DNA from 3 places in the Dactylosporangium sp. CS-047395 genome. Region 2 is predicted to be linked to each of the others. Evidence: riboswitches for the same ligand, from Rfam matches in the RefSeq annotation. Region 2 holds a riboswitch; each other region holds the start of a gene.
What was found. Region 2 has a riboswitch for cobalamin ahead of ACQP00_RS16315 (ribonucleoside-diphosphate reductase subunit alpha). Riboswitches for the same ligand answer to the same signal wherever they lie in the genome.
Positions count from the first base shown of each region.

Region 1 (3,172 bases), 710 kb from region 2:
TCGGCCCGGATGGTGGCGAACGAGCGCCGGTAGATCTCGGCGCCGTCGCGGATGTAGTCGCTCACCCGGTCACACTCCGCCGATAACCTGAACCCGTCGCGAGCATCTCCACGTGCCTTCCCTTCGGCGCGCCGCAGCGGCGCTCGCAGCCCACCCAGTGCGCCGGCTCCGGCGTGCCCGCGGCGACGGCGGCCCGGGCGTCCGCGCGCACGTCGGCGAGGGACTTGGCGCAGCCCGGCCGGCCCGCGCAGGCCGTCACCCCGGCCCACGGCGAGGCGGGATCGGCGGCGAGCCCGGACGCCACAGCGTCGGCCATCGCCGCGGCCGGGACCACGACGGTCCGCCACGGGGTGACGATGATCTCTTCGAGCGCGGTCAGGGCGGCAGACTGGGCGCCGGTGAGCAGCCCGAGCGGCACCACGAGCACCGCGAGCTCGCCATGGATCCCGGGGCCGGGCGCGTCCGAGCCAAAAATCCGAAATGTCCCGAGCGTCGTGCCGAGACGCGCCGCGACACGCGCGGGGCCGTCGGAGAGCTCGGCGAGCCGCCAGGCCTTGGACTCCTGCGCGGCCCGCTCCGCCAGGAAGGCCTCGGCGGCGCGCACCAGGAGGGGCGGGCCGCCGTGGAGCTCGGTCGGTACACCGGAGAGGATCAATCGGGAATCGTGCAGGCCGACGTCGCCGACCAGCGCCGTCACGTCCCCGCGGCCGTCGTCGAGGGTGGCCAGGAACCGGCCGGGGAGCCCGGCGAGCGCGGGCGTGGCGCACAGGAGCGCGTCGAACTCGGCCACCAGCGGCCGGACCGCGGCGCTCAACGGGCTGGCGACGATGTTGCGGACCCGCTCGTGGGTGGCCGACGGCAGCAGCCCGGCGTCGGTCAGGCGCGCCGCCAGCTCCCGCTCGGCACCCGGCCGCAACGCCCTGACCTGCACGTTTCCGCGCGAGGTGAGCTCCAGGGCGGGGTCGCCGAGCTCGGCCGCGGCGGTGCGCAGGACGCGCAGCTGGGCCCCGGTGATCCGGCCGCCGGGCAGCCGGACGCGCGCCAGCCCGCCGTCGGCCGCCGCGTGCACCTGCACGGCGCCGGGGCACCGGTCGGGGACGTCGCGTCCGCTTGGAGCCTGCACGCGGCGGATATTACCTTCGCTTGACGCCGCACAGCCTCTTCCAGGAGAGTTGAGGCGCTGTACAACGGCGACGTGTGGAGGAACCCGGTGCGAATCCGGGACGGTCCCGCCACTGTGACCGGGGAGTGAGCCTCCAGCACGACGGCCACCGGGCCCAGCCCGGGAAGGCCCGGGGGTGAGCGCCGATCCGGGAGCCAGGAGACTCTCCGGCGCCGGCATCGACCCACCAGCTTGGGGCGCGGACCCCGAGGGAGGACCCCGGCGTGATCCTGCTGTTGTCGACGTCCGACACCGACCTGCTCAGCGCGCGGGCCAGTGGTGCCGGCTGGCGCCTGGCCAACCCGTCGCGCACGTCCGTGGCGGACCTTCCCGGGCTCGCCGACGGCGCCGAGCTGATCGTGGTGCGCTTCCTCGGCGGGTACCGCGACTGGCAGGACGGTTTCGACACGCTCCTGGCCACCGGCCGCCCGGTGGTGATCCTCGGCGGCGAGCAGGCGCCCGACGCCGAGCTCATGAGCCACTCGACGGTCCCGGCCGGCCTCGCCGCGCAGGCCCACGCCTACCTCGCCTTCGGCGGCGCGGCCAACCTCGCCGAGCTGCACCGGTTCCTCTCCGACACGGTCCTGCTCACCGGCCACGGCTTCGCCGCGCCGGTCGAGACCCCCGTCTGGGGCGTGCTGGAGCGCGCCGAGAAGGACGTCGACGGACCGACGGTGGCCGTCATCTACTACCGGGCGCACCACGTCGCCGGGAACACCGCGTTCATCGAGGGGCTGTGCACCGCGCTGGAGTCCGAGGGCGCCCGGCCGCTGCCGGTGTTCGCCGCCTCGCTGCGCACCGCGCCGCCGGAGCTGCTCGCGACCCTGGCCGAGGCCGACGCGCTGATCGTGACGGTGCTCGCGGCCGGCGGCACCCGGCCCGCCGACGCCCAGGCCGGCGGCGAAGACGAGGCCTGGGACGTGGGCGCGCTGGCCGCGCTCGACGTGCCGATCCTGCAGGGGCTGTGCCTGACGTCCAGCCGCGACACCTGGGACGGTAACGACGACGGGCTGTCGCCGCTGGACACCGCGACCCAGGTGGCCATCCCGGAGTTCGACGGGCGGCTCATCACGGTGCCGTTCTCGTTCAAGGAGATCGACGAGGACGGCCTGACCGTGTACGTCGCCGATCCGGAGCGGGCCGGCCGCGTGGCGGGGATCGCCACGGCCCACGCGCGCCTGCGCCGCATCCCGAACGCGGACAAGCGGGTCGTGGTGATGCTCAGCGCGTACCCGACGAAACACTCCCGGATCGGCAACGCCGTCGGCCTCGACACGCCTGCGAGCGTCGTGCGGCTGCTTGAGGCCCTTGCTCGTGAAGGCTACGACCTCGGGGAAGGCTTCCCTTCTGATGGGGATGCGCTCATCCACGAGCTGATCGCGGCCGGCGGGCAGGACGTCAACTGGCTCACCGAGGAGCAGCTGCAGGGCAACCCGGTCCGCATTCCGGGCGAGCGCTACCGCGCGTTCTTCGACACGCTCCCCGACGACCTGCGGGCCGGGATGGAGCAGCACTGGGGCCCGGCCCCGGGCGAGCTGTTCGTGTCCGACGGCGACATCGTGCTCGCCGCCCTGCAGCGCGGCAACGTCGTGGTGATGGTGCAGCCGCCGCGCGGCTTCGGCGAGAACCCGGTCGCGATCTACCACGACCCGGACCTGCCGCCGTCGCACCACTACCTGGCCGCGTACCGCTGGCTGGCCGACTCCTTCGGCGCGCACGCGGTCGTGCACGTCGGCAAGCACGGCAACCTGGAGTGGCTGCCCGGCAAGACGGTCGGGCTGTCGGCCGGCTGCGGGGCCGACGCGGCGCTGGGCAACCTGCCGCTCATCTACCCGTTCCTGGTCAACGACCCGGGCGAGGGCACGCAGGCCAAGCGCCGGGCGCACGCCACGCTGGTCGACCACCTGGTGCCGCCGATGGCCCGCGCCGAGTCGTACGGTGACATCGCCCGCCTCGAACAGCTCCTCGACGAGCACGCGAACATCGCCGCGCTCGACCCGGCCAAGCTGC
Region 1 is NZ_CP192015.1:2,763,634-2,766,805, forward strand. Features, by position in the region: gene ACQP00_RS12900 (precorrin-8X methylmutase) at 1-65, opposite strand, end outside; gene ACQP00_RS12905 (precorrin-3B synthase) at 62-1,123, opposite strand; cobalamin riboswitch at 1,202-1,327, shown strand; gene ACQP00_RS12910 (cobaltochelatase subunit CobN) at 1,387-3,172, shown strand, end outside.
Region 1: another riboswitch for cobalamin. It lies ahead of ACQP00_RS12910 (cobaltochelatase subunit CobN); the one in region 2 lies ahead of ACQP00_RS16315 (ribonucleoside-diphosphate reductase subunit alpha).

Region 2 (3,172 bases):
CCTCGCCGCGCTGGACCACCTGCGCGGCCCGGGACTGGAATCACTGCGGGCGGTCGCGGCATAGGGTCGGGGTATGCGCCTGGTGTCGTTGCTGCCGTCGGCCACCGAGATCGTCTACGCCCTCGGTCTCGGGGAGCGGCTCGTCGGGGTCACGTTCGAGTGCGACGAGCCGCCCGCCGCCCGGGCCGAGAAGACCGTGGTGGTGGGCGGCCGCGACACCAAGGGGATGACGCCGGGCGAGATCGACGCGTACGTGCGCGACCAGTTCGCGGCCGGCGAGGACCTCTACACCCTGCACGCCGGCGCCCTGGCCGCACTCGCCCCCGACCTGATCCTCACCCAGGACCTGTGCCGCGTCTGCGCCCTGCCGTCCGGCCACGTCGAGGACGCCCTGGACCACCTCGGCTGCCGCGCCGACGTGCTGTCCCTCGACCCGCACACCCTCGACGAGGTGCTGGAAACCATCGCGACGGTGGGGGAGCGGGCCGGGGTGCCGGAGCGGGCCTCGACCCTCATCGCCCACCTCCGATCCCGGCTCGACGCCGTCGCGGAACGGGTGGCGGGGCGCGCCCGGCCGCGGGTGGCGGTCGTCGAGTGGGTCGACCCGCCGTTCACCGCCGGACATTGGGTTCCCGACCTCGTGACCGCCGCCGGCGGCAAACCCGTGGCGGCCCGCCCGGGCGCGCGGTCGGTGCAGGTCGACTGGTCCGAGCTGACCGGCGCGCGTCCCGACGTCGTGGTCGTCACGCCGTGCGGCTTCCACCTGGACGGGGCCGCCGAACAGGCCGCGCTCGTCGCCCCGCGGTTCCCGGACGCGCAGGTCTGGGCCATCGACGCCGACGGCATCGTGGTGCGGCCCGGCCCCCGGCTCGTCGACGGAGTCGAGGCCCTCGCGGCGATCCTGCACCCGGACGCCGCCGCCCCGGCACCCTCGGGCTCCATCCGCCGCGTGCGCTGAAGCACGCGGCGCGACGCGACACGCCGCACAAGGTGTAGTGGCGTGCATTCGTGGCGGTACCCATATATGGTGTTGACCGTAGCTGGTTCGGCCACTCGTCCAGGGTGGCCGAGGCAAGAGGGAACCCGGTGCGAATCCGGGACTGCCCCGCAGCGGTCAGTGGGAACGACAGCCGTCATGTGCACTGGGCTCGATCAAGCCTGGGAAGCGACGGCCAGTAGGCATGCGCTCGACGCCCACGAGTCCGAAGACCTGCCAGCGCGCCGCGCACCGATGAGGGTGGGCGGCGGTCGAAGGCCGCGCGGGACGGCCGACGCCGAGTGCCGGGCCCTGGCCGCATGCCGCCGCGGGGCACCGGTGGCGTCTCCGCGTGTCCTTTCGACCTCAAACCGTCGAGGGCACGAGGAGAGGAACGCGGATGCAGGTCCGGAAACGCAACGGCGACACCGAAGCGGTGGACGTCAACAAGATCGTGCGCGCGGTCGAGCGCTGGGCCGGGGACCTCGACGAGGTCGACCCGATGCGCGTGGCGACGCGCACCATCAGCGGGCTGTACGACGGCGCGACCACCGCCGAGCTGGACAAGCTGTCGATCCAGACGGCGGCCGAGCTGATCGGGGAGGAGCCGCAGTACTCGCGGCTCGCGGCCCGGCTGCTCGCCGCGTACGTCGACAAGGAGGTGCGCGGGCAGGGGGTCGCGAGCTTCAGTCAGTCGATCGCGTACGCGCACCAGCAGGGACTCATCGGCGACGAGACGGCCGCCTTCGTGGGCCGCAACGCGCGTAAGCTGGACGACGCCATCGACCTGCGGGGGGACCTGCGCTTCGAGTACTTCGGGCTGCGCACGGTCGCCGACCGCTACCTGCTGCGCCATCCTGAGTCGCGGCTGGTGGTGGAGACGCCGCAGTACTGGCTGCTGCGCGTCGCCTGCGGCCTGTCCGAGACGCCGGCCGAGGCGATCGGGTTCTATCGACTCATGTCGTCGCTGGCGTACCTGCCGAGTTCGCCGACACTGTTCAACTCCGGCACCCGGCACACCCAGATGTCTTCGTGTTTCCTCGTCGACTCGCCGCGCGACGAGCTGGACTCCATTTACGAGCGGTACCACCAGGTCGCCAAGCTGTCGAAGTTCTCCGGCGGCATCGGCATCTCGTGGTCGCGCGTGCGGGGGCGGGGCGCGCTGATTCGCGGTACCAACGGGAAATCGAACGGCATCGTGCCCTTTCTGAAGACCCTGGACGCCGGGGTCGCCGCGGTGAATCAGGGCGGGCGGCGCAAGGGAGCGGCGTGCGTCTATCTGGAACCGTGGCACCCGGACATCGAGGAATTCCTCGAACTGCGCGACAACACCGGCGAGGACGCCCGCCGCACGCACAACCTGAACCTCGCGAACTGGATTCCGGACGAGTTCATGCGCCGCGTCGAGGCCGACGAGGAATGGTCGCTCATCGACCCGTCCGACGCCCCCGAACTGCCCGACCTGTTCGGCGAGGCATTCGACGCCGCCTATCGCGTCGCGGAGAAGCAAGCGGTGCGCACGATCAAGGCCCGCGACTTGTACGGCAAGATGATGCGCACCCTCGCGCAGACCGGCAACGGCTGGATGACGTTCAAGGACCGCTCCAACGCGCTGTCCAACCAGACCGGCGCGCCGGGCAACACGATTCACCTGTCCAACCTGTGCACCGAGATCGTCGAGGTCAACAGCGACGGCGAGACCGCGGTGTGCAACCTCGGCTCGATCAACCTCGGCGCGCACGTGACCGCCGGCGGCGTCGACTGGGACAAGCTGCGCGCCACGGTCCGCACCGCGGTCGTCTTCCTGGACCGGGTCATCGACATCAACTACTACCCGTCGCAGCAGGCGGCGGCGTCGAACCCGCGCTGGCGCCCGGTCGGCCTCGGGCTGATGGGCCTGCAGGACGCGTTCTTCACGCTGGGCCTGCCGTTCGACTCGCCCGGCGCGCAGGAGCTCTCGACGCGGGTCCAGGAGGAGATCTTCCTGACCGCCCTGGAGACGTCGGCGGAGCTGGCCGAGCGGTTCGGCGCCCACCCGGCGTTCGCCGAGACCCGCGCCGCCGGTGGCGTGCTGCACCCCGACCTGTGGGACGCCGTCCCGGCCGCGGCCGAGCGCTGGTCGGCGCTGCGCACCCGGATCGCGGCGAACGGCCTGCGCAACTCCCTGCTGATCGCGCTCGCCCCGACGGCGACGAT
Region 2 is NZ_CP192015.1:3,476,420-3,479,591, forward strand. Features, by position in the region: gene ACQP00_RS16305 (maleylpyruvate isomerase family mycothiol-dependent enzyme) at 1-64, shown strand, start outside; gene ACQP00_RS16310 (ABC transporter substrate-binding protein) at 74-958, shown strand; cobalamin riboswitch at 1,025-1,232, shown strand; gene ACQP00_RS16315 (ribonucleoside-diphosphate reductase subunit alpha) at 1,377-3,172, shown strand, end outside.

Region 3 (3,172 bases), 1.9 Mb from region 2:
GGGGCTCCGACCGAGGGCTTCACCAGCGCCAACGAGACCCACCAGCTGCGTGACGGGGCCCGGTTGTACCTCACGGTGGCCTGGTTCGCCGACCACCGCCGCACCGTCTATCGGGGTCCACTCCCGGTAGACGATGCCGGCGGTACCGATCCACTGGCGGCCGCGGCGGCCTGGATCGCCCGGCCGTGACTCAGACGGCGGCCTGTTCCGCGGCGGGTTCGACGCGGATCGGGCGGTTGCCCAGCAGGCGCTCGGCCAGCGGGGCGAAGATCAGGCCGATGACCGCCCACAGCAGCCCCTGCGCCGCGAGGGAGTAGACCCGGAAGTCGTAGAGCAGGTCGGCGTCGAAGCCGGGGTAGATGATGTCGCCCGCCTCGTTGCGCAGGGGGAGCGGGGTCTCGGTGGCGTGCCTGCCGTAGTCGGCGACGTTGGTGGACAGCTCGCCGAAGGCCGGCAGCAGGGCCATCAGCGCGCCGGTCACCACGATGAACGCGGCCGCGGCGAGCAGGGTGGCGTTCCAGGTGCCGAAGCGGGGCTTGAGGCGCTGGCCCAGGATGACGGCCAGGATCAGGAACAGCACCGAGGCGAGGACCATGATGAGGTAGTACGCGCTGCGCTGGCCGATGGTCTCCTCGTGGCCGACCGCGGGCGGGCTGGCCGGGTACTTGAGGAAGGGCACGAAGTACAGCGTCAGGAACCCGGCGCCGGCCAGCAGCAGGGCCAGGGTGCGCGGGCGCAGGTTGCCCACGCGGCCCAGGCAGATCATGTAGGCGACGGCGAACAGGGCGCCCATGGCCAGGCCGAACAGGACCATGCCGGCGCCGATGCCGAGGTTGCCCTGCACGGCGCGGCTGAACAGCTCGTGCTCGTGGTCGTCGGTGGCCAGGCCGGCCGCCCGGTCGAGGGCCGCCTGGGCCTCGCCGCGGCCGCCCTCGTAGTCGATGGCCCGCTGGATCAGCGGCTCGGCGAAGATCCGCGCGAAGACGAACGCGACGAGGCCGGCGACGGCGCCGGCGAGCGCGCCGCGGAAGATGATGCGCTTCTCCACGTAATCGCCCGGCTCAGTGGCAGGGGAAGCCGAGGAAGTGCCGGCCGTCGTGCACGAACTCGTGCACGTGGGTGTCGCTGCCGAAGACGGACACGGCGCCCTGGTCGATGCCGATGAAGTAGTACAGCAGGGCGGCCAGCGCGGCGGTGCCGACCAGCCAGACCAGGGAGCGGGACAGCGGGATGACGACCGGCGTCGCGACTGCGCCGGGGTTGGACGACGACGACACGCTCACGTGGAGCCTCCTTCAGGGATCGGGCGTCCCTCTTGTAGTGGCGGCTGACGGCGGAGGGTCTGACTCGCCGGTCTCCCGGCTCACAGTGGCGCGACCGTGCCGGACTTGCACCGGCTTCCTGTCACCGTCATTCGCGCTGACGCTACGACCAGCGGCGGCACCGCGTCAAACGTGATCGACATTGCCGGGTGTGTTTGTTTCCTCACCGGCCGCTCGGGTAGCCGCCAAAAGGTAGTAATCCGGAGCGAAGGGACCGCCCGCATGAATTCCCGCAAGCCCACCGAGGTCGTCAAGGACGTCGTCGAGGCGGCCGCCGCCAAGGTCACCGACGCGCTGACCCCGGATGTGCCCGGCAAGCCCGGCAGTGTCACGCCGGCGCTGGAGGAGCCCACGACGCCGGTACCGCCGCCGCCCCCCTCCGACGAGCAGGGCACCCCGGCCGCGGTGACGCCGACGGGCGTGCCGACCGGCGGGCCGGCGACCGCCAACGCGCAGCAGGGTGAGTTCCTCACCACCTCGTACGGCGCGCGCCTCTACGACACCGACCACTCGCTCAAGGCCGGCCCCCGTGGCCCGATTCTCCTGCAGGACCAGCACTTCCGCGAGAAGATCACGCACTTCGACCACGAGCGGATCCCGGAGCGGGTCGTGCACGCCCGGGGCACCGGCGCGCACGGGTTCTTCGTCGCGTACGGCACCGCGGAGGACGTCACCAAGGCGGCCTTCCTCGCCAAGGACGTGCGCACCGACGTGTTCGTCCGGTTCTCCACCGTCCTGGGCTCGCGCGGCTCGGCCGACACGGTGCGCGACACCCGTGGCTTCGCCACGAAGTTCTACACCTCCGAAGGCAACTTCGACCTCGTCGGCAACAACATTCCCGTGTTCTTCATCCAGGACGCGATCAAGTTCCCGGACATCATCCACGCCGGCAAGCCGCACCCGGACCGCGAGATCCCGCAGGCGCAGAGCGCCCACGACACGTTCTGGGACTTCGTGTCGCTGCACACCGAGGCCCAGCACCACACCATGTGGAACATGTCCGACCGGGGCATCCCGCGCTCGTACCGGATGATGGAGGGCTTCGGCGTCCACACCTTCCGCCTGATCAACGCCTCCGGCGGCACCGCGCTGGCCAAGTTCCACTGGAAGCCCAAGCTCGGCGTGCACTCGCTGACCTGGGAAGAGGCCCAGCTGATCAGCGGCATGGACCCGGACTACCACCGCCGGGACCTCTACGACGCCATCGAGGCCGGCGCGTACCCGGAGTGGGAGCTGGGCCTGCAGGTCTTCCCCGACACGCCCGACCAGACCTTCGCGGGCATCGACCTGCTCGACCCGACCAAGATCGTGCCGGAGGAGCTCGCCCCGGTGCAGGCGGTCGGGCGGCTGACCCTGGACCGTACGCCGACGAACTTCTTCGCCGAGGTCGAGCAGTCCGCCTTCCACCTGGGCCACCTGCCGCCCGGCATCGACGTGACCAACGACCCGCTGCTGCAGGGCCGGCTGTTCTCCTACGTCGACACCCAGCTCACCCGGCTCGCCGGGCCGAACTTCAACCAGATCCCGATCAACCGCCCGCACGTGCCGGTCAACGACATGCTGCGCGACGGGTTCCACCAGCAGGCGGTGCACGGGGGCGTCGCGCCGTACCGGCCGAACTCCCTCGACGCCGGCAACCCGTTCACGGCGACCGTGGACGACGGGGCCTTCATCGACGCGCCGGTGATCGTCACCGAGGCGCCGAAGATCCGCGCCAACCCGGCCTCGTTCGACGACCACTACAGCCAGGTCCGGCAGTTCTGGCTGAGCATGACGCCGGTCGAGCGCCAGCACATCATCAACGCATACACGTTCGAGCTGTCCAAGTGCTACCACCAGGAGATCCGCGA
Region 3 is NZ_CP192015.1:5,418,319-5,421,490, forward strand. Features, by position in the region: gene ACQP00_RS25500 (S41 family peptidase) at 1-189, shown strand, start outside; gene ACQP00_RS25505 (CbtA family protein) at 191-1,048, opposite strand; gene ACQP00_RS25510 (CbtB domain-containing protein) at 1,062-1,283, opposite strand; cobalamin riboswitch at 1,333-1,463, opposite strand; gene ACQP00_RS25515 (catalase) at 1,545-3,172, shown strand, end outside.
Region 3: another riboswitch for cobalamin. It lies ahead of ACQP00_RS25510 (CbtB domain-containing protein); the one in region 2 lies ahead of ACQP00_RS16315 (ribonucleoside-diphosphate reductase subunit alpha).